4 regions of the Pantoea sp. X-Soil-YNGN-775 genome follow, and region 4 is predicted to be linked to each of the others. Evidence: predicted binding sites of a transcription regulator. Region 4 holds the regulator's gene; each other region holds the start of a gene.
What was found. Region 4 encodes LexA, which represses DNA repair genes until DNA is damaged. Its sites were predicted from a motif close to TNCTGTATGTACATACAGNA; they were not measured.

Region 1 (4,482 bases), 1.2 Mb from region 4:
TGTACCGTTGCCAGAGCATCGGTTTCTTCATCAGCAATTCGGGAGAAAACGGATTGGTATTGTGCGCTATCCGGCTGTAAGGTTTGCCACGTAAGTTGGGTGCTGGTCAAAATAATCGCATTTGTCTGATTTAAGAAAAGCGAGATTATACAGGATTCACCCTTGTTAAGCACTGCAGACTTCCTGTTGAAGATGTGATGCTGGCAGCATGTTTTTCGTTGCTGCATCCGGGAAAAAAGCTGTTATTCTTAGCTCGTTACGTGATCACGATGAGATTCCGATGAAATACCAGCAACTCGAAAATCTTGAAAGTGGATGGAAATGGAAATACCTGGTGAAAAAACATCGGGAGGGTGAACTGATCACGCGTCACCTTGAATTAAGTGCGGCGCAGGCGGCAGTCGATAAGCTGCTGGCGATGGAAAATAATCCGGTATCGGTAAATGAATGGATTGCTGAGCATATTCATGCCGATCTCGATAACCGGCTAAAGCAGACCATCCGTGCGCGACGCAAACGCCATTTCAACGCTGAACACCAGCATACGCGCAAGAAGTCGATCGACCTGGAGTATCTGGTCTGGCAACGACTGGCAGGACTGGCGCAGCGGCGTAACAGCACCTTGTCTGAGACGGTTGTTCAGTTGATTGAAGATGCGGAACGCAAAGAGAAGTATGCAAACCAGATGTCGAGCCTGAGAGAGGATCTGCAGGCGATTCTCGGTAAGTCTGGCTCAGAAAAAGAGTAACTAAGACCGGCGTAGCCGGGCCATTTTGCCGGCAGACCGGCATAAAAAAACCCCGCCTTAGCGGGGTTTTTTATTACGTATAAACTTAAGCCTGTGGCTGAGTTACAACGTCTTTGATGCCTTTAACGTCGATTTCTACACGACGGTCCGGCGCCAGGCAGTCGATCAGGGCGTTACGGCCTTTCACGCTGTCACAGGTGTTGCCGGTAACTGGGTTAGATTCACCCATGCCACGTGCAGAGATCTTGTTAGAAGGGATACCTTTAGATACCAGGTAATCTACTACTGACTGAGCACGTTTCTCAGACAGTTTCTGGTTGTACTGCTCTGAACCGATGCGATCGGTGAAGCCCAGTACGACAACGGAACCATCTTTAGGATCCATTGAGCTCAGCTGGCTGTACAGCTGATCCAGAGCCTGCTGACCTTCTGGCTTCAGGGTAGCTTTGTTGAAGGTGAACAGAACGTCAGACTTCAGAGTGAAACGCTTGGTTTCAACAACTGGTGCTGGCGCTGGAGCCGGAGCTGGTGCTGGAGCAGCTTCATCCTGACCGAAGCGGTATGAAACGCCTACGCTCAGCATGCCGTTGTCTGGACGGGTACCAACGGTCTGTGCATCACCAATGTTGTTAACCCACTGGTAATCCAGACGGGTAGCCCAGTTTTTGGTCAGCGCATACTCAACACCAACTGCTGCCAGTGGAGAAACACCGGTGTCGTGGTCGCTGATGCGGCCATTAGTTGGGTTAGTCTGCGTTGAGTCTGCACGCCATACCATGCCGCCCAGACGAGTATACACGTCCAGATCGTCATAAATTGGGTAGCTCAGTTTAGCAGCCAGCTGAATGCCTTGTGCTTTGAACGCGCCGTTAGTCACGTTGCCTTTATTAGGCATGCGACCCAGCCAGTCATAGCCCAGCTCGAAGCCCAGGTATGGATTTGCCTGGTAACCAACGAATGCACCTGCACCCAGCTGGCTTTCGTGAGTTGGACCGTCATTGTTTTGGTAACCGTTACCGTAGTAACCAGTGTCGTGGTACTGAGACCAGCCCAGTTTAGCACCGGTGTACCAGGTGTCATCTTTCGGAGCGGCCTGCGCTACGGTAGCGAAGCCAGCCAGTGCCACTGCAATTGCGATAGCTGTCTTTTTCATTTTGCGCCTCGTTATCATCCAAATAGGCAATGAGCAAAAAGGTTGCTCTTGGTTTAATCCTTCGCCGGGTCAAAACGCTCGCTTATGACTCTACCGCAAAAAAACGGAGGTTATTGAGCACCCTGGCGAGATAAAGTCTACAACGAGATTGGAAACTTACAAGTATGATGTGAGGCGCTTCTGTAAAAAAACAGAGATTTATACACAAATTCTAACAATTAGCCTGGTATTATTGTCGCGGCTCAACGCCCAAAAAACCTGCTAAACCATTGTCAACGCTCGAACTAACAGAATCAGTGGTTTAGCGACGACAGATAAGAAATATAGCTTGAGAAACTTCCGATTTTTACTTAATGAAACAAATCCGACTGAATTTTTAGCGCATTTTGTGGTCCGAGAGGCGCTTCGGGTGTTCCACTCGAACGCAAAATCAATCCCAGGGCATCACCTTCGGCTGCTGCATTTTCCAGTTGACGTCGTTCATCTTCATCCAGCTCGTAGGGAATCCATGCCAGAACGACACTGTAATTTCCGGTACGCAGCGCTTTAATCATCGCTTCAACTGCGTTCAGACGCTCAGAATCGGCAATATGCATGCTCTTGTCCAGCGGCAAGCCGGACTGCTGTAGCCAGGCGCGATTCAGCTTATGCGCAGGGGTTAACCACAGTTGCCAGCGCGACTGCTGACTCAGCTGCTGCAACAGCGGTAACAGTAACATCTGCATCATTCCGGGCTGCTCACTATAGCGTAACTCAGTAATCCAGCCGTGTTGAGAAGCGGATACGGAAGAGGACGCATAATGATGAGCATAGCGTGTATTGTTCGGATGTTGTGTTCGCATAAGTTAATCACTCAGCAGTGGACTGTATGAATATACAGTACTGGCGTTGCGCATAAAGATCAACCCAAATTTCTGATAACGGCTCGCAAAAACGTCACAAGGTTAGCGGAACCGCTATTAATTGATTGAACCGATCAGGCCTTTTTCCTATCTTCTAATTGTCTGAAACAAAAGATAATTTCAGGCATTTCTCTTACATGGAGGTGGTGTGATGAAAAAGTTAAATCCGATCATTGAACGTTCCAGAGCGCAGCTAGCCCCGCTGGGTACGATTGAGTCGCGAACCCAGTTTGGTGGTTATGCACTGGCTGTCGAGCGCGTGGTTTTTGCTTTAGTTAATAATGACGCACTCTATCTGCGCGCCAGTGAGCCGTTACGTGAATACATCGCGCAGCGTCCGCTGGAGCCGTTAATTTTTCGTAAGCGTGGCGTGCTGGTCAGCCTCAACTATTACCGGGTGGACGATGCCTTATGGCATACGCCAGCACATCTGTTGACGCTATCAGCCGCATCACTGGAGACCGCAAGGGAAGAGCAGCAGCATAAGCAGTTATCCCTCCGCTTAAAAGATCTGCCTAATCTCAGCCTGCGTATGGAGATGATGTTGCATGAAGCGGGTATTCTGAACGTTCAGCATCTTCATGAGATTGGGGCTAAGCAGTGCTGGCTGAAGCTTAAGGTGGTGAACCAGAATATCGGATTACAAACGCTGCTGGCGCTGGAGGGAGCAATATCGGGTCATCATTATGCCGCCCTGCCGCAGGCGGTCAGGGCGGAACTTAACGCCTGGTTTCAGCGTACCGTGCTGATGACGCTGAACCCGAAAGGCGGGGTAAACTAGTCTGCGTTAAGCGTGCGGCGCAGGCGAGCGACCTCAGGCATCAGCGCCACCAGCAAGCCAAGTTGCTGCAATACCAGTGGCGCGCGCGTATCCGCATCGGTGGCCAGCTGGCTGATGCGCTGAGCCAGTTGATGACGCATCGTCTCAGCCTGTTGATCGCTGACGACATCCGTTTGCAGCACATCCTCAACATAACAGACCGTATCATCCAGCAGTTTGAGCAGTTCCGGTTCGCTAATTTTATCGCGATGCGCACCCAGTGCAGAGATGTAGCTCAGGAAAGAGTGATTTGAGCACAGCAGCTGAAAAGCGGATTCACGCATCGCCTGGCTGGTACGGCTTTCACTGCTCATATTGGAAACCACCGACGCCAGTTCGGCATCGGCATTATGCGCATCCCGTCGGGCAATACGATAAGCCAGCCGGTTATCTTTGCCCTGATGGTATTGCTCCATAATCGCATCAAGATAGCGACAGTTGGCCTGCAAGGTGCGTTCTGCCACCGCCGGTAACTGACGGAAGCGCCAGTCAGGCCAGATAAAGGCGACGGCCAGCCAGGCCAGACCACAGCCCAGCAGCGTGTCGACCACCCGCGGTAAAGCCACCTCAAACCCTTCGCCGAGCAGGTTGAAACAGAGCAGCACCAGCAGCGTGATAAACAGCGTCGCCTGCGCGTACTGCACCTGCCGGAAGGCGAAAAACAGCACCCCGCTGATCACGATCAGAATCAGTTGTCCTTCGACCGAGGGCACCAGCCAGAGCACCGGCAAGCCAATAGCGATCCCCGCCAGCGTCCCGCCAATGCGTAGCGCCAGCCGCCGCTGTGTCGCATTGTAATTGGGCTGGCAGACAAACAGACTGGTCAGCAGTATCCAGTAGCCTCGCTCCAGTCCGGTAA
Region 2 (4,482 bases), 1.1 Mb from region 4:
CGATTGCCACGAACAGGCCTGCGACCTCCAGGGCTTCGGTCTCTTCACTGTTCAGGGTTGAACGTAACGTCAGGCCGGTAACGCCCATCTGATCGCCTACCACTTCTTCCAGTGTACGATGGGTGTGCAGCACGATATTGCCGTTGCGGACTTTTTCCATCAGGCGATCAATCAGGATCTTCTCTGCCCGGAAACTGTCACGACGATGGATCAGGTGCACTTCCGCCGCGATGTTAGCGAGATAAAGCGCCTCTTCCACCGCGGTGTTACCGCCGCCGATCACCGCCACTTTTTGGTTGCGATAGAAGAAGCCATCGCAGGTGGCGCAAGCGGAAACCCCTTTGCCTTTAAACGCCTCTTCCGACGGCAGGCCAAGGTAGCGGGCGGAGGCGCCGGTCGCAATGATCAGCGCATCGGCAGTGTATTCACCGCTGTCGCCGGTCAGGCGGAACGGACGATTCTGTAGATCGACCGTGTGGATATGGTCGAAAATGATCTCAGTATTGAATTTTTCGGCGTGCTCATGCATGCGTTCCATCAGCGATGGACCTGTCAGATCGTGCGGGTCACCCGGCCAGTTTTCCACCTCGGTGGTGGTGGTCAGCTGTCCGCCTTTTTCCAGGCCGGTGATCAATACCGGATTCAGGTTGGCGCGTGCAGCATAAACGGCTGCGGTATAACCCGCTGGACCGGAGCCCAGAATGAGTAGCTTACTGTGTTTGGCCGTACTCATGCGTTCCTCAGTTTCATTCGGCTGACATAGCCTGCGATTGTAGGGAATATCCAGCGGCAATGACAAGGCTTAGGCAATTTTGTTAACGATAGCTGCAAACGGCGTAGACGATGAGTCCGCTTTTCGCCTGCCTGCTGCGCCAAAAGGGGGCAAAAATCGGTTTTTGCTGGTGCAGCAGTTCAAAAATACTCATTTAAAAACAGATACCCAGCGGTCTGTCTGGCATCTTGTACTGAATTTGGACATTTTACTTTGACAATCGCCTGCGCTTTTGCGAAAACATTATCAGAAGCGAATAACATTAATCGGGACAAAACAGGGTTTCCTCTCCTGTTTTGCACACAACACCGAATAAATGCAGCCTGATATTGGTAATGACGCATGATGTGGACAGACAACATGCGTCATACGGATGAGTGTGAAAGCGCACAGGCTCGGTTAGTTCACTTCAGAAATGCCCCGAACAATGAGCGTTTTCAGGGCGTGGCAGGTAAAGGGAAGGAATTAAGAGAGACAATAATAATGGTAGACAATAAGAAACGCCCCGGGAAAGACCTCGACAGAATTGACAGGAATATTCTGAATGAACTTCAGAAAGATGGTCGCATTTCAAACGTGGAACTTTCCAAACGCGTAGGATTATCGCCTACGCCATGTCTTGAGCGTGTGCGTCGTCTCGAACGTCAGGGTTTTATCCTTGGCTATACCGCGCAGTTAAACCCACATTATCTTGATGCTTCACTGCTGGTGTTTGTTGAGATTACTCTGAATCGTGGTGCGCCCGATGTGTTTGAGCAATTTAACGCCGCTGTACAAAAACTTGAGGAAACTCAAGAGTGTCACCTCGTTTCTGGCGATTTCGACTACCTGCTGAAAACGCGCGTACCTGATATGTCCGCTTACCGTAAACTGCTGGGTGAAACCCTGCTGCGCCTGCCAGGCGTAAACGACACGCGGACCTACGTGGTGATGGAAGAGGTTAAACAAAGCAATCGGCTGGTAATCAAAACTCGCTAATGCGGGGCAGGTGCAAAACCTGTGAGATTTCGGTACACTCCTGTGAATTCATACAGGACCAGCGTCGGGCTAGCCCGACGCTGTTGCTTCTTACTTTACAGGCACCTGGAGAGTTCTCTTGAGCCAGGAATACACAGAAGATAAAGACGTTTCGTTACAATCGCTGAGCAGTGGACGTCGTCTGCTGGAAGCGTTGCTCATCCTGGTGGCGCTTTTTGCCATCTACCTGATGGTTTCTCTGGTCAGTTTTAACCCTTCCGACCCGAGCTGGTCGCAAACGGCCTGGCATGAACCCATTCACAACATTGGCGGCAGCGTTGGCGCCTGGCTGGCTGACACCTTACTTTTCATCTTTGGTGTGATGGCCTACGCCATTCCTCCGGTGATCCTCGGCCTGTGCTGGATTGCGTTCCGTCAGCGCGATAACCAGGACTATTTTGACTATTTCGCCGTTGGCTTGCGTCTGATCGGCGTGCTGGCGCTGGTGGTCACCACCTGCGGTATGGCGGCGTTGAATGCAGATGACATCTGGTATTTCGCCTCAGGCGGCGTGATCGGCAGCCTGGTGAGTAATGCGATTGCCCCGTGGTTTAGCCCGGCGGGCGGCACGCTGGCCTTACTCTGCGTCTGGGCGGCCGGCATTACGCTCTATACCGGCTGGTCATGGCTGGCTATCGCCGAAAAAATTGGTGGCGTGGTGATGGGCGTGCTGACGTTTGCCAGTAACCGGTCGCGCCACGATGAACCCTGGCAGGAAGAAGAGGATGAACCGGAAGCGCGCGAGCATACTGACGCGCCGCTGCTGCGTGCTGCTGACCCTGACGATGATGACGATGTGTTGCTCTCGGCACCGCGCAGTGCGGCTGCCGGGGCGGAACTTTCTCAGCAGGATCCGCTGCTGGCGAAAGCTGCTGCGGCGACCAGCGCGGCCGTAGCGGCCACCACGCAAGCGGCAGAAGGGGAGATCGCCCCAGCGGCAGTCTCTGCACCAGCCACGTCTGCAACGTCCCCAGCGCCAGCAACGTCTGCGGCATCACCTGCGCCCGTAGCCTCTGCACCTGTCTCGCAGCCAGCTGCTTCTCCGGCCTATACGGCACCGCAAAGCGCTGCACCGGTAGCCAGTCACGCTACTGAGTCTGCATTCGCCGCAGCCGGTACGTCTGCGCATCACGCGCCAGCGGAGAATCCGCCGTTATATCGCTTTGAAATGCCAGATGAAGCGCCCGCTTCATCGTCGTTCAACGCTGATGACGATAATGAACCTAAGATGGGTAACTGGCGTGATACGCCATCCATACCTGCCGCACCGACCGCAGCCGTAGCCACGGCTGCCACGGCTGCCACGGCTGCTGAGGCGGCGACGCGCAGCGCGCCAGTGTTCGATCTGGCGCCTGAAGCCACCCTCAATCCGCAGGTTAAGCAGGGCATCGGTCCGGCACTGCCGCGTCCGAATCCGGTAAAACTGCCCACCCGACGCGAGCTGGCCTCGTATGGCATTAAATTGCCCTCTCAGCGGATGGCGGAAGAGAAAGCGAAAACCGAAGAGAGTGTTTCGGCTGCACCTTTAGAAGCGGAAGCGGAAGAGGCGATGCAGCAGGCTGAACTGCGTCAGGCATTCCAGTCTGAACAGCAGCAGCGTTATGGCACTGGCTGGCAGCAGGACGACGAAGATGAGCAGGAGGCGCAGCAGCAGGCCGCGCTGGCTCGCCAGTTCGCCGAACAGCAACAGCAACGGTATGAGCCGGAAGTGAAAAAAGAGGCCCCGCTATTTAATCTGGATACGGCGTCTGCTTTTGACTTCTCACCGATGAAAGATCTGGTCGACGAGGGGCCGGTCGAGCCGCTGTTTACGATAGCCGCCACCCCGGAACCGGAAGCACCTGCCGCCTCGCATGAGCCATGGCAGCAGACGCGTGAGGTTTCAACGCCTCAGTCAGCCGCGCAGGTGCCGGCACCTGCTGCGCCGCAGCAGTCTGCCTATACCGCACCTGCCGCGCCGCAGCAGTCTGCCTATACCGCATCGGCTGCGACGCCGTCGCCGTACTATGCCTCACCGGCAGCCGCACAGACGCCAGCACCGGGCGCTTTTGCACCCGCCGCGCCAGAGCAGTCCGCCTATACGGCACCTGCCGCACCGCAGCCGCACACAGCGTCACCGACGGCTCCACAGCCAGCCGCATATACTTCGCCGGCCGCCGCGCCGGTTGAAGAGGCTAAGCCGACGCTGCATGAAAGTCTGATCCATCCGTTCCTGATGCGTCACGAACAGCCGCTGGAGAAACCATCTACTCCTCTGCCTTCGCTGGATCTGCTGACCGCACCGCCAGAAGAGGAAGAGCCGGTCGATATGTTCTCTCTGGAACAGACCGCCCGACTGGTTGAGTCGCGCTTAGGCGATTACCGGGTCAAAGCAGAAGTGGTTGGCATTTCACCTGGCCCGGTGATTACCCGCTTCGAACTGGACTTAGCGCCGGGCGTTAAAGCCGCGCGTATCTCCAACCTGTCGCGGGACCTGGCCCGTTCACTCTCCACCGTGGCGGTGCGTGTAGTGGAAGTGATCCCGGGTAAACCTTATGTCGGTCTGGAATTGCCGAATAAGCATCGCCAGACAGTTTACCTGCGAGAAGTACTGGACTGTCCTAAGTTCCGCGACAATCCTTCACCGCTGGCGGTGGTGCTGGGTAAAGACATTGCGGGTCAGCCGGTGGTGGCCGATCTGGCGAAAATGCCAC
Region 3 (4,482 bases), 100 kb from region 4:
GAGGCCGTGCTGCATGGATGCAGGCTTTCTTTGCGATCAGGTGCGCCACTGCTGACCACGCAGGTACCCGAAGCGATCGGCAACAGAAGTTAAGCTGGCTTTCCACTCTTCGGACGCTGGATCATCGCCAGCCCTTTCAGGAAGTTGCGCAGAATCTGATCACCGCATTCGCGATAATTCTTATGATCAGGTTTGCGGAAAATCGCACCGATTTCCGCCTGCGAAACGGTAAAGTTCACGCGCTTCAGTACCTCAGGAATATCGGTGGTTTTCAGATCAAAGGCGATGCGCAACTTCTTCATAAAGATGTTGTTATTCATCTTGCGCTCAATCGACGGGGCGGGCATCTCTTCGCTTTTACCGCGACGGTAGAAGATCAGGCCATTCAGGAAATAACCCATCAGCACATCGGGGCAGGGACGGAACGCCGCATCTTCATCTTTTTTCAGCCACGCCTGAATATCCGTCTGTGGGACTTCACACTGCGCCAGCGCAAAAATTTCCACCATTTTGGCATCGCTCAGATCGAGCATGTAGCGCACGCTGCGCAGAATATCGTTGTTAGTCATGGTGAGATCTTCTCATGGTCAGTCGACAGGCTGCGCATTATAGGGGATTTTGCCCACCGCCGTGCAGGTTTGTAGCCGCCGACTTAACGCTGCAATATCGCACCGGGCTGTAGCGCATCGCGGACAAAAGGCAGATGTTCACAGGCATGCTGACGGGCAAAGCGGATAAAGGCTTCCAGCACCGGCTGACGCTGCTCGCCATCGCGCACCGCGGCATAAAGACGGCTCCACAGCCCGTCACCCAGCGTTTTGGTCACCACCAGTCCCTGCTTCTCAAAACTCTCTACCACCCAGTGTGGCAGCGCGGCAATGCCCATACGAGCAGAGACCATCTGAATCATCAGCAGGGTGTTATCCACGTTTTTCAGCGCCGGGCTGACGCCGGCCGGTTGCAGAAAGTGACGCCAGATATCAAGGCGCTGACGCTGCACCGGATAGATCATCAGCACCTCGTCGGCCAGATCCTCAGGGGCAATATGTTCAACCTGCGCCAGCGGATGGTCCGGTGCCAGCACCAGTCGCACTTCAAAATCAAACATCGGCGAATAGAACAGCCCGGAGCGCGCCAGGATGTCGGAGGTCAGCACCACATCCAGCTCGCTCTGCTGCAGCGCAGGCTGAGGATCAAAGGTGACGCCTGATTTGAAATCCATCACCACCTGCGGCCAGCTCTGACGGAAATTATCAAGCGCCGGCGTCAGCCACTGGATGCAGCTATGGCACTCAATCGCCACCCGCAGAGTGGTCTGCTGCGGCTCATGACAGGCCTGCAATGCTTGCTGGATCTGCGGCAGCACCTGTTCGGCCAGCTGCAGCAGGATGTCGCCCTGTGGCGTGAAGCGCAGCGGCTGACTTTTACGCACGAACAGGCGGAATCCCAGCCGCTGTTCCAGATCGCTGAACTGGTGGGACAACGCCGATTGCGTCTGATGAAGCTGGGATGCCGCCGCCGCCAGCGAACCCGTATTACGCAGAGCCTGAAGCGTCCGCAGGTGCTTGAGTTCGATCATGAGAGTCCTTCATATCGAAAATGAACATATTGCGCTTGAGGAACATACAGTACCCGCAGATTATAGCGGTGTAAACATCTGGACGGCTAAACATCTTTGGCTGTCAGCCAAAGTGAAAGATTATCTGGAGAACAGCGAATGACAATTCTCAACCATACCCTTGGTTTTCCGCGTATTGGCCTGCGCCGCGAACTGAAAAAAGCTCAGGAAAGCTACTGGGCTGGTCACTGCAGCCAGCAGGAATTACTGGCGGTGGGCCGTGAGCTGCGTGCGCGTCACTGGCAACAACAGAAAGAAGCGGGAGTCGATCTGCTGCCGGTGGGTGACTTTGCCTGGTACGATCACGTGCTGACCACCAGCCTGATGCTGGGCAACGTGCCGGCACGTCATCAGAACAAAGAGGGTTCGGTTGATCTGGATACGCTGTTCCGTCTGGGCCGAGGCCGCGCGCCAACCGGCGAACCCGCGGCGGCGGCGGAAATGACCAAGTGGTTTAACACCAACTATCACTACATAGTGCCTGAGTTTACGCTGGGCCAGACTTTCCGGCTGGCCTGGACCCAGTTGCTGGATGAAGTCGACGAGGCGCTGGCGCTGGGCCACAACATCAAGCCGGTGCTGCTGGGGCCGGTGACTTATCTGTGGCTGGGTAAGGTCAAAGGGGAATCATTTGACCGTCTGTCGCTGCTGAAAGCGATCCTGCCGGTTTACCAGCAGGTGCTGGCCGAGCTGGCAAAACGCGATATCGAATGGGTGCAGATTGATGAACCCGCGCTGGCGCTGGAGCTGCCGCAGGCGTGGCGTGAGGCGTTTAAGCCCGCCTACGATGCACTGCAGGGACAGAGCAAACTGCTGCTCACCAGCTATTTCGACAGTATCAGTCAGAACATAGAGGTAATTCGCCAGCTGCCGGTGCAGGGGCTGCATGTCGATCTGGTGCATGGCCGGGATGATATTCAGCAACTGAATCAGCAATTGCCGGCCAGCTGGCTGCTGTCACTGGGGGTAATCAACGGGCGTAACGTCTGGCGCGCCGATCTGAGCCGCTGGTTTGAGCGCCTGCAGCCGCTGATCGCGCAGCGTGCGCAGCTGTGGATCGGCTCCTCCTGCTCGCTGCTGCACAGCCCTATCGATCTGAGCGTTGAGAGCCGGCTGGATGAGGAAGTGAAAAGCTGGTTCGCCTTCGCGCTGCAGAAATGTACCGAACTTTCGCTGCTGACCCAGGCGCTCAACCACAACGATGCCGCGTCACTGGAGGTCTGGAGCGCGCCGGTTCGCGCCCGCGCTCACTCCAGTCGCGTTCATAACGCCGCGGTCGCTCAGCGCCTGCAGGCCATCACGCCACAGGACAGCGAACGTCGCAGCCGCTACAGCGAGCGGGCTAAAGCACAGCGTCAGCGCTTTAATCTGCCCGCCTGGCCGACCACCACCATTGGCTCTTTCCCACAAACCCCGGAGATTCGTGGCCTGCGCCTCGATTTCAAACAGGGTCGTCTCGACAGCAATCACTACCGCACCGGCATCGCTGAACATATCAAACAGGCGATTACAGAGCAGGAGCGGCTGGGGCTGGATGTGCTGGTGCACGGCGAAGCGGAACGTAACGATATGGTTGAATACTTTGGCGAGCATCTGGATGGTTTTGTTTTCACTCAGAACGGCTGGGTACAGAGCTATGGCTCACGCTGCGTAAAACCGCCGGTGATTATCGGCGACGTCAGCCGGCCGGAAGCGATCACCGTTGAGTGGGCGAAGTATGCTCAGTCGCTGACGGACAAACCGGTGAAAGGGATGCTGACCGGTCCGGTGACCATTCTCTGCTGGTCATTCCCGCGTGAAGATGTGTCACGTGAAACCATCGCAAAACAGATTGCACTGGCGCTGCGTGATGAAGTGGCCGATCTGGAAAAAGCCGGCATTGGCATTATTCAGATTGATGAACCGGCGTTGCGCGAAGGGCTGCCGCTGCATCAGTCCGACTGGGCTGCCTATCTGAACTGGGCAGTCGAGGCATTCCGCCTGAATGCCGCTGTGGCGCAGGATGACACCCAGATCCACACCCATATGTGTTACTGCGAGTTTAACGACATCATGGATTCCATTGCTGCGCTGGATGCCGATGTGATTACCATTGAAACCTCGCGCTCTGACATGGAGCTGCTGGCGTCGTTTGAACACTTTGACTATCCGAATGAAATTGGCCCGGGCGTCTACGACATTCACTCGCCTAACGTACCGGAGGTCGAGTGGATTGAAGCGCTGTTACTGAAAGCGGCGAAGCGTATTGCGCCGCACCGGCTGTGGGTGAATCCGGACTGCGGGCTGAAAACGCGTGGCTGGACCGAAACGCGGCTGGCGCTGGCAAATATGGTCACTGCGGCAAAAAACCTGCGGGCTAAAACGGTGTAAACGGGCGACAGGCGGGGAAGGGGAAATAATCGGGGCGCGCAGGCGCCCCTTTTTTCACTTACTGTGAGGCTACGCCATACTGCCTGAACCAGGCCAGCATCCGCGCCCAGCCATCGCTGGCTGATTCAGCATGATAGCTCGGACGATAGTCAGCATTAAACGCATGCCCGGCGTCGGGATAGACGATGATTTCGGCGGTGGCATTGGCAGCGTGCAGCGCCTGACGCATCTGCTCAACGCTCTCCAGCGGAATGCCCTCATCCTGACCGCCGTATAAGCCTAATACCGGGGCGCTCAGATCGACGGCGACATCTATCGGGTGTTTCTGCTGCTTCATGGTCCGATCGCCGGTCAGTCGTCCATACCAGGCGACTGCGGCACGCAGCTGTGGATTGTGCGCCGCATAGAGCCAGCTAATGCGGCCGCCCCAGCAGAAACCGGTAATGCCCATCCGCCGGATATCACCGCCGTTACGCGCTGCCCAGTTGGCGGCA
Region 4 (4,482 bases):
CAAAGTTAACGTAGCCCTGGCCGAGGTTGCGCAGCTTACGTAAGCCATGCAGCATCTGCATGAAACCCTCTTTCTCTTTCGCCGCACCGCGTAGCTCTTTGGCGTAGGTACCCACTTCCATCACGTGCTCATAGCCGATGTAAATCGGCACCAGGGTGATTGGGCGATTACCGCCGCGCAGCATTGCCTGCAGGGTCATGGCTAAGGTGCCGGTTTTCGGATCGAGCAGGCGACCGGTACGTGACCGTCCTCCTTCAACAAAGTATTCAACCGAGTAACCGCGGGTGAACAGCTCACCGAGATACTCACGGAACACCGTGGCATACAGTTTGTTGCCTTTGAAGGTACGACGAATAAAGAATGCGCCCAGACGACGGAAAATCGGGCCGGCTGGCCAGAAGTTGAGGTTGATACCGGCGGCAATGTGCGGCGGCACCAGTCCCTGATGATAAAGCACGTAAGAGAGCAGCAGGTAATCCATGTGGCTGCGATGGCAAGGCACATAGACGATTTCATGGCCATCCTGCGCCAGCTGACGAACTTTTTCGCCGCCGTTAACGTTGATGCCCTGATAGAGCCGGCTCCAGAGCCAGCCCATGACGCGGTCGGTGACGCGAATCGCCTCATAGGAGAAGTTCGCCGCGATCTCTTCCATCATCTCAACCGCATTTTGCTGCGCTTTTTCATGGGAGATTTTTTTGCTGCGCGCTTCGTCTTCTACCGCTTTTTCAATCGCTTTGGATTGCAGCAGACGATTAAACAGATCCTGACGTGCCGGTAAGCGTGGGCCAACTGCTGCCAGCCGCTGACGGGCGAAATGAATGCGCGCCACCCGGGCCAGTTTCTGGGCAATTGATTGGTCGGTGCCGTGTTCGGTTGCCATACGGCGCAGCGAAACAGTCGGCGAGAAACGGACAAAACTGTCGCGTCCATGCCAGATTACCGCAAAGAATTTCTGCACACCGTTCAGCACCCGCAGGTGCGGCGTATCTTCGCCCTGAACCTCACGGCCTGGCGCCCGGCCAAACATCACCGTCACCGGCAGCATCTGGATATCCAGCTTGGGATTATTGCGATGCAGGTCCAGGTAATCGTGAAAGATTTTCACCGATTCAACGCTGGGGACAAAATAGGGGAACACACGCGGGCCATCGTGGATAAAAACGTGGCGCGGCAGCAGCGAACCATCAATCTCCAGCGGAGAAAGCGGGTCGGGCAGATGATGCCGCAGGCACTGCGCGCGTAAAGTCAGTAAGTCCGCCTTCGAATCGTAAGGCAAAACGTACATAATGGGCCGGGTCGGGTCCAGACCATGTTCAGAAACGGGATCGGCCGGAATGGCCTTACTCTTTACCAAAAACGACAGTGGTAAATTCAGTAATTTGTAATAAAGTTTACGCCAACCTGACATAGACAACATGAAGCCTCTTGTTAGCAAAGCGCCGCAAGCATACCAGAAAGCGCAGCGAAGATCTGTGGTGGTGCCAATTGCACGCAGCCCAGACATTGACGTCAATCCGATGAAAGGGTTCCACTTACTATGGCAAATAATGCCACCGGTTTTGTAAGAATAGTGAAAGCCGCAGGTTATTCATGGCAGGGCCTGCGCGCCGCCTGGCAACACGAAGCCGCTTTCCGCCAGGAGGCGCTGGCCGCGCTGGCCGCCATTATTGTCGCCTGCTGGCTGGATGTCGATATCGTCTCCCGCATTCTGATGATCGGCGCTGTGGTGCTGGTGGTCATTGTCGAAATCCTCAACAGCGCCATTGAGGCGGTAGTGGATCGTATCGGTCAGGAGCGCCACCCTTTGGCCGGACGGGCCAAGGATATGGGCTCCGCGGCGGTGCTGATCAGCATCTTACTGGCACTGTTTGTCTGGATCGCGCTGCTTTGGTCGCATTTGCGATAAGCCTTCCACAACGCGTCAGATGGCGCGTTTTGCCTGAGAATCGGTTTCCATTTCACCAATACCTGTATATACTCACAGCGACTGTATAAACAACCAGGGGGCGGGATGAAAGCATTAACCAGCAGGCAGCAGCAGGTCTATGACCTGATTCGCGACCATATTACTCAAACGGGCATGCCGCCTACGCGTGCAGAAATTGCCGCGCAGCTGGGTTTCCGCTCGCCGAACGCGGCAGAAGAGCATCTTAAGGCACTGGCACGTAAAGGGGTGATTGAGATTGTTTCTGGCGCCTCACGCGGTATTCGCCTGTTGATGGAAGAAGATGCGTCTGAAGGTCTGCCGTTGATTGGCCGGGTTGCTGCCGGTGAGCCGATCATGGCGCAGGAGCACATCGAAACCCATTACAAAGTTGATCCGGGCCTGTTCAAACCTTCTGCTGATTTTCTGCTGCGCGTCAGTGGAATGTCGATGAAAGATATCGGGATTATGGATGGCGACCTGCTCGCAGTACATAAAACCCAGGACGTGCGTAATGGCCAGGTTGTGGTGGCCCGCATTGATGATGAAGTAACGGTTAAACGCTGGAAGAAGCAGGGTGCTATTGTGCATCTGCTGCCTGAAAACAGTGATTTTGAGCCAATTATCGTCGATACGCGCGCTCAGTCGCTGACGGTCGAAGGTCTGGCGGTCGGCGTGGTTCGCAACGGCGAATGGCTCTGAGTCTGACATAACCACGCATTCGTAGTATCTGATGCTATTCTGTCTGCCCTAATTTTGTCGCTGCTGCTCCCCTCTCTGCAGCGGCACCGAGCACGGAACTGCGAATGCGTTTTTTAACGGCTACCGACAAAAACCTCTGGCGGCTGGCGCTGCCGATGATCCTTTCTAACATCACCGTTCCCTTACTGGGGGTGGTCGATACTGCTGTCATTGGTCACCTCGACAGCCCGGTCTACCTCGGCGGGGTTGCGGTCGGTACGACAATCACCAGTTTCCTCTTCATGCTGCTGCTGTTCCTTCGAATGAGTACCACCGGCCTGACGGCGCAGGCTTTTGGTGCCGGCGATAAATTGGCACTGACACGTGCGCTGACCCAGCCTTTAATTATTGCGCTGCTGGCTGGCGTGCTGTTCATCTGCCTGCGCTCGCCGATTACTACGCTGGCGGCCGATCTGATTGGCGGCGATCCCAAAGTTTTGCAACAGGCGGCACTGTTTATTCAGATCCGCTGGTTAAGTGCGCCCGCCACTCTGGCAAATCTGGTGATCCTTGGCTGGCTGCTGGGCGTGCAGTACGCGCGTGCGCCGGTCATCCTGCTGGTGATCGGCAATCTGGTCAATATTGTACTCGATCTGTGGCTGGTGATGGGCCTGCACTGGGGTGTGGCAGGCGCGGCAACCGCGACCGCACTGGCAGAGTATATAACGCTGGCCGTCGGTGCGGTGATGGTCTGGCGGGTATTGAAACTGCGTGGCATCACCCCGGCAATGCTGAAGCAGAGCTGGCGCGGTGACATGAAGCGGCTGCTGCGTCTTAATCGCGACATTATGCTGCGTTCGTTAATGCTGCAGCTCTGTTTTGCCTCGCTGACGGTGCTGGGCGCACGCATCGGTCCGCAGGTGGTGGCGGTGAACGCGGTATTGCTGATGTTTATCACCTTTACCGCCTATGCGCTGGATGGTTTTGCCTACGCGGTTGAAGCCTTCGCCGGTGAGGCGCATGGTGCGAAGGATGGCAGCCGGCTGCTGCGCGTCTGGCACTCTGCCTGCCGACAGGCGCTGGTGGTGGCCTTGCTGTTCTCATTGATTTATGCGTGTTTCGGTTCGCACATCGTGGCGCTGCTGACCTCGATCGAACAGCTGCAACAGGCGGCCGATCGCTATCTGATATGGCAGGTGATCCTGCCGCTGGTGGGGGTCTGGTGTTATCTGCTGGATGGCATGTTCATCGGTGCAACCCGCGGCCGGGAGATGCGTAACAGCATGGTGGTGGCGGCACTCGGTTACTTCCTGACGCTGCTTAGCGTCCCGCTGCTGGGCAACCATGGCTTGTGGCTGGCGGTCACCGTTTTCCTGGCGCTGCGTGGTCTGTCGCTGTGGCTGATCTGGCGTAAACACTGGCAGCAGAACAGCTGGTTTAACGCCTGATAGCCAGCCTCTGACGCGCTCAGGCTACAGATTATTCTGTATTGTTTCGGCAAACCTAAAATCTTCTACTACAATTAACCGTAAGCAGCGCAGTGAACCAGCGCTTTATATCGTCATTTTGTTTTCTTTCAAGATAAATGATGTAACCAAAGGATGACATAGAGGTCTGCCATGAATAAAGATCAAGCGAGCGGCAACTGGAAGCAATTCAAAGGCACAGTGAAAGAGAAATGGGGCAAGCTGACCGACGATGATATGCAGGTTATCGAAGGCAAACGCGATCAGCTGGTCGGAAAAATTCAGGAACGTTACGGCTATGCCAAAGAAGATGCAGAGCGCGAAGTAACAGACTGGGAAAGTCAGAACAAAGATTACCGCTGGTAATCACACAGATTTACGGATAAAGCTCCTACCCGCCGGTACGCT

Region 1: sulA (SOS-induced cell division inhibitor SulA) is a predicted target of LexA. The motif match lies at 2,764-2,783, and genes of this name have one in related genera.
Region 2: AC6I8I_RS06495 (DNA translocase FtsK 4TM domain-containing protein) is a predicted target of LexA. The motif match lies at 1,789-1,808, and genes of this name have one in related genera.
Region 3: metR (HTH-type transcriptional regulator MetR) is a predicted target of LexA. The motif match lies at 1,612-1,631, and genes of this name have one in related genera.

The regions. Positions count from the first base shown of each region.
Region 1 is NZ_AP035945.1:1,457,029-1,461,510, forward strand. It holds gene AC6I8I_RS06755 (AAA family ATPase) at 1-227, opposite strand, end outside; gene matP (macrodomain Ter protein MatP) at 281-748, shown strand; gene ompA (porin OmpA) at 834-1,901, opposite strand; gene sulA (SOS-induced cell division inhibitor SulA) at 2,252-2,743, opposite strand; gene AC6I8I_RS06775 (TfoX/Sxy family DNA transformation protein) at 2,955-3,584, shown strand; gene yccS (YccS family putative transporter) at 3,581-4,482, opposite strand, start outside.
Region 2 is NZ_AP035945.1:1,385,078-1,389,559, forward strand. It holds gene trxB (thioredoxin-disulfide reductase) at 1-733, opposite strand, end outside; gene lrp (leucine-responsive transcriptional regulator Lrp) at 1,256-1,750, shown strand; gene AC6I8I_RS06495 (DNA translocase FtsK 4TM domain-containing protein) at 1,869-4,482, shown strand, end outside.
Region 3 is NZ_AP035945.1:185,131-189,612, forward strand. It holds gene AC6I8I_RS00840 (YehS family protein) at 90-569, opposite strand; gene metR (HTH-type transcriptional regulator MetR) at 653-1,579, opposite strand; gene metE (5-methyltetrahydropteroyltriglutamate--homocysteine S-methyltransferase) at 1,718-3,988, shown strand; gene AC6I8I_RS00855 (dienelactone hydrolase family protein) at 4,047-4,482, opposite strand, start outside.
Region 4 is NZ_AP035945.1:288,752-293,233, forward strand. It holds gene plsB (glycerol-3-phosphate 1-O-acyltransferase PlsB) at 1-1,411, opposite strand, end outside; gene AC6I8I_RS01280 (diacylglycerol kinase) at 1,541-1,909, shown strand; gene lexA (transcriptional repressor LexA) at 2,015-2,629, shown strand; gene dinF (MATE family efflux transporter DinF) at 2,734-4,056, shown strand; gene AC6I8I_RS01295 (CsbD family protein) at 4,228-4,440, shown strand.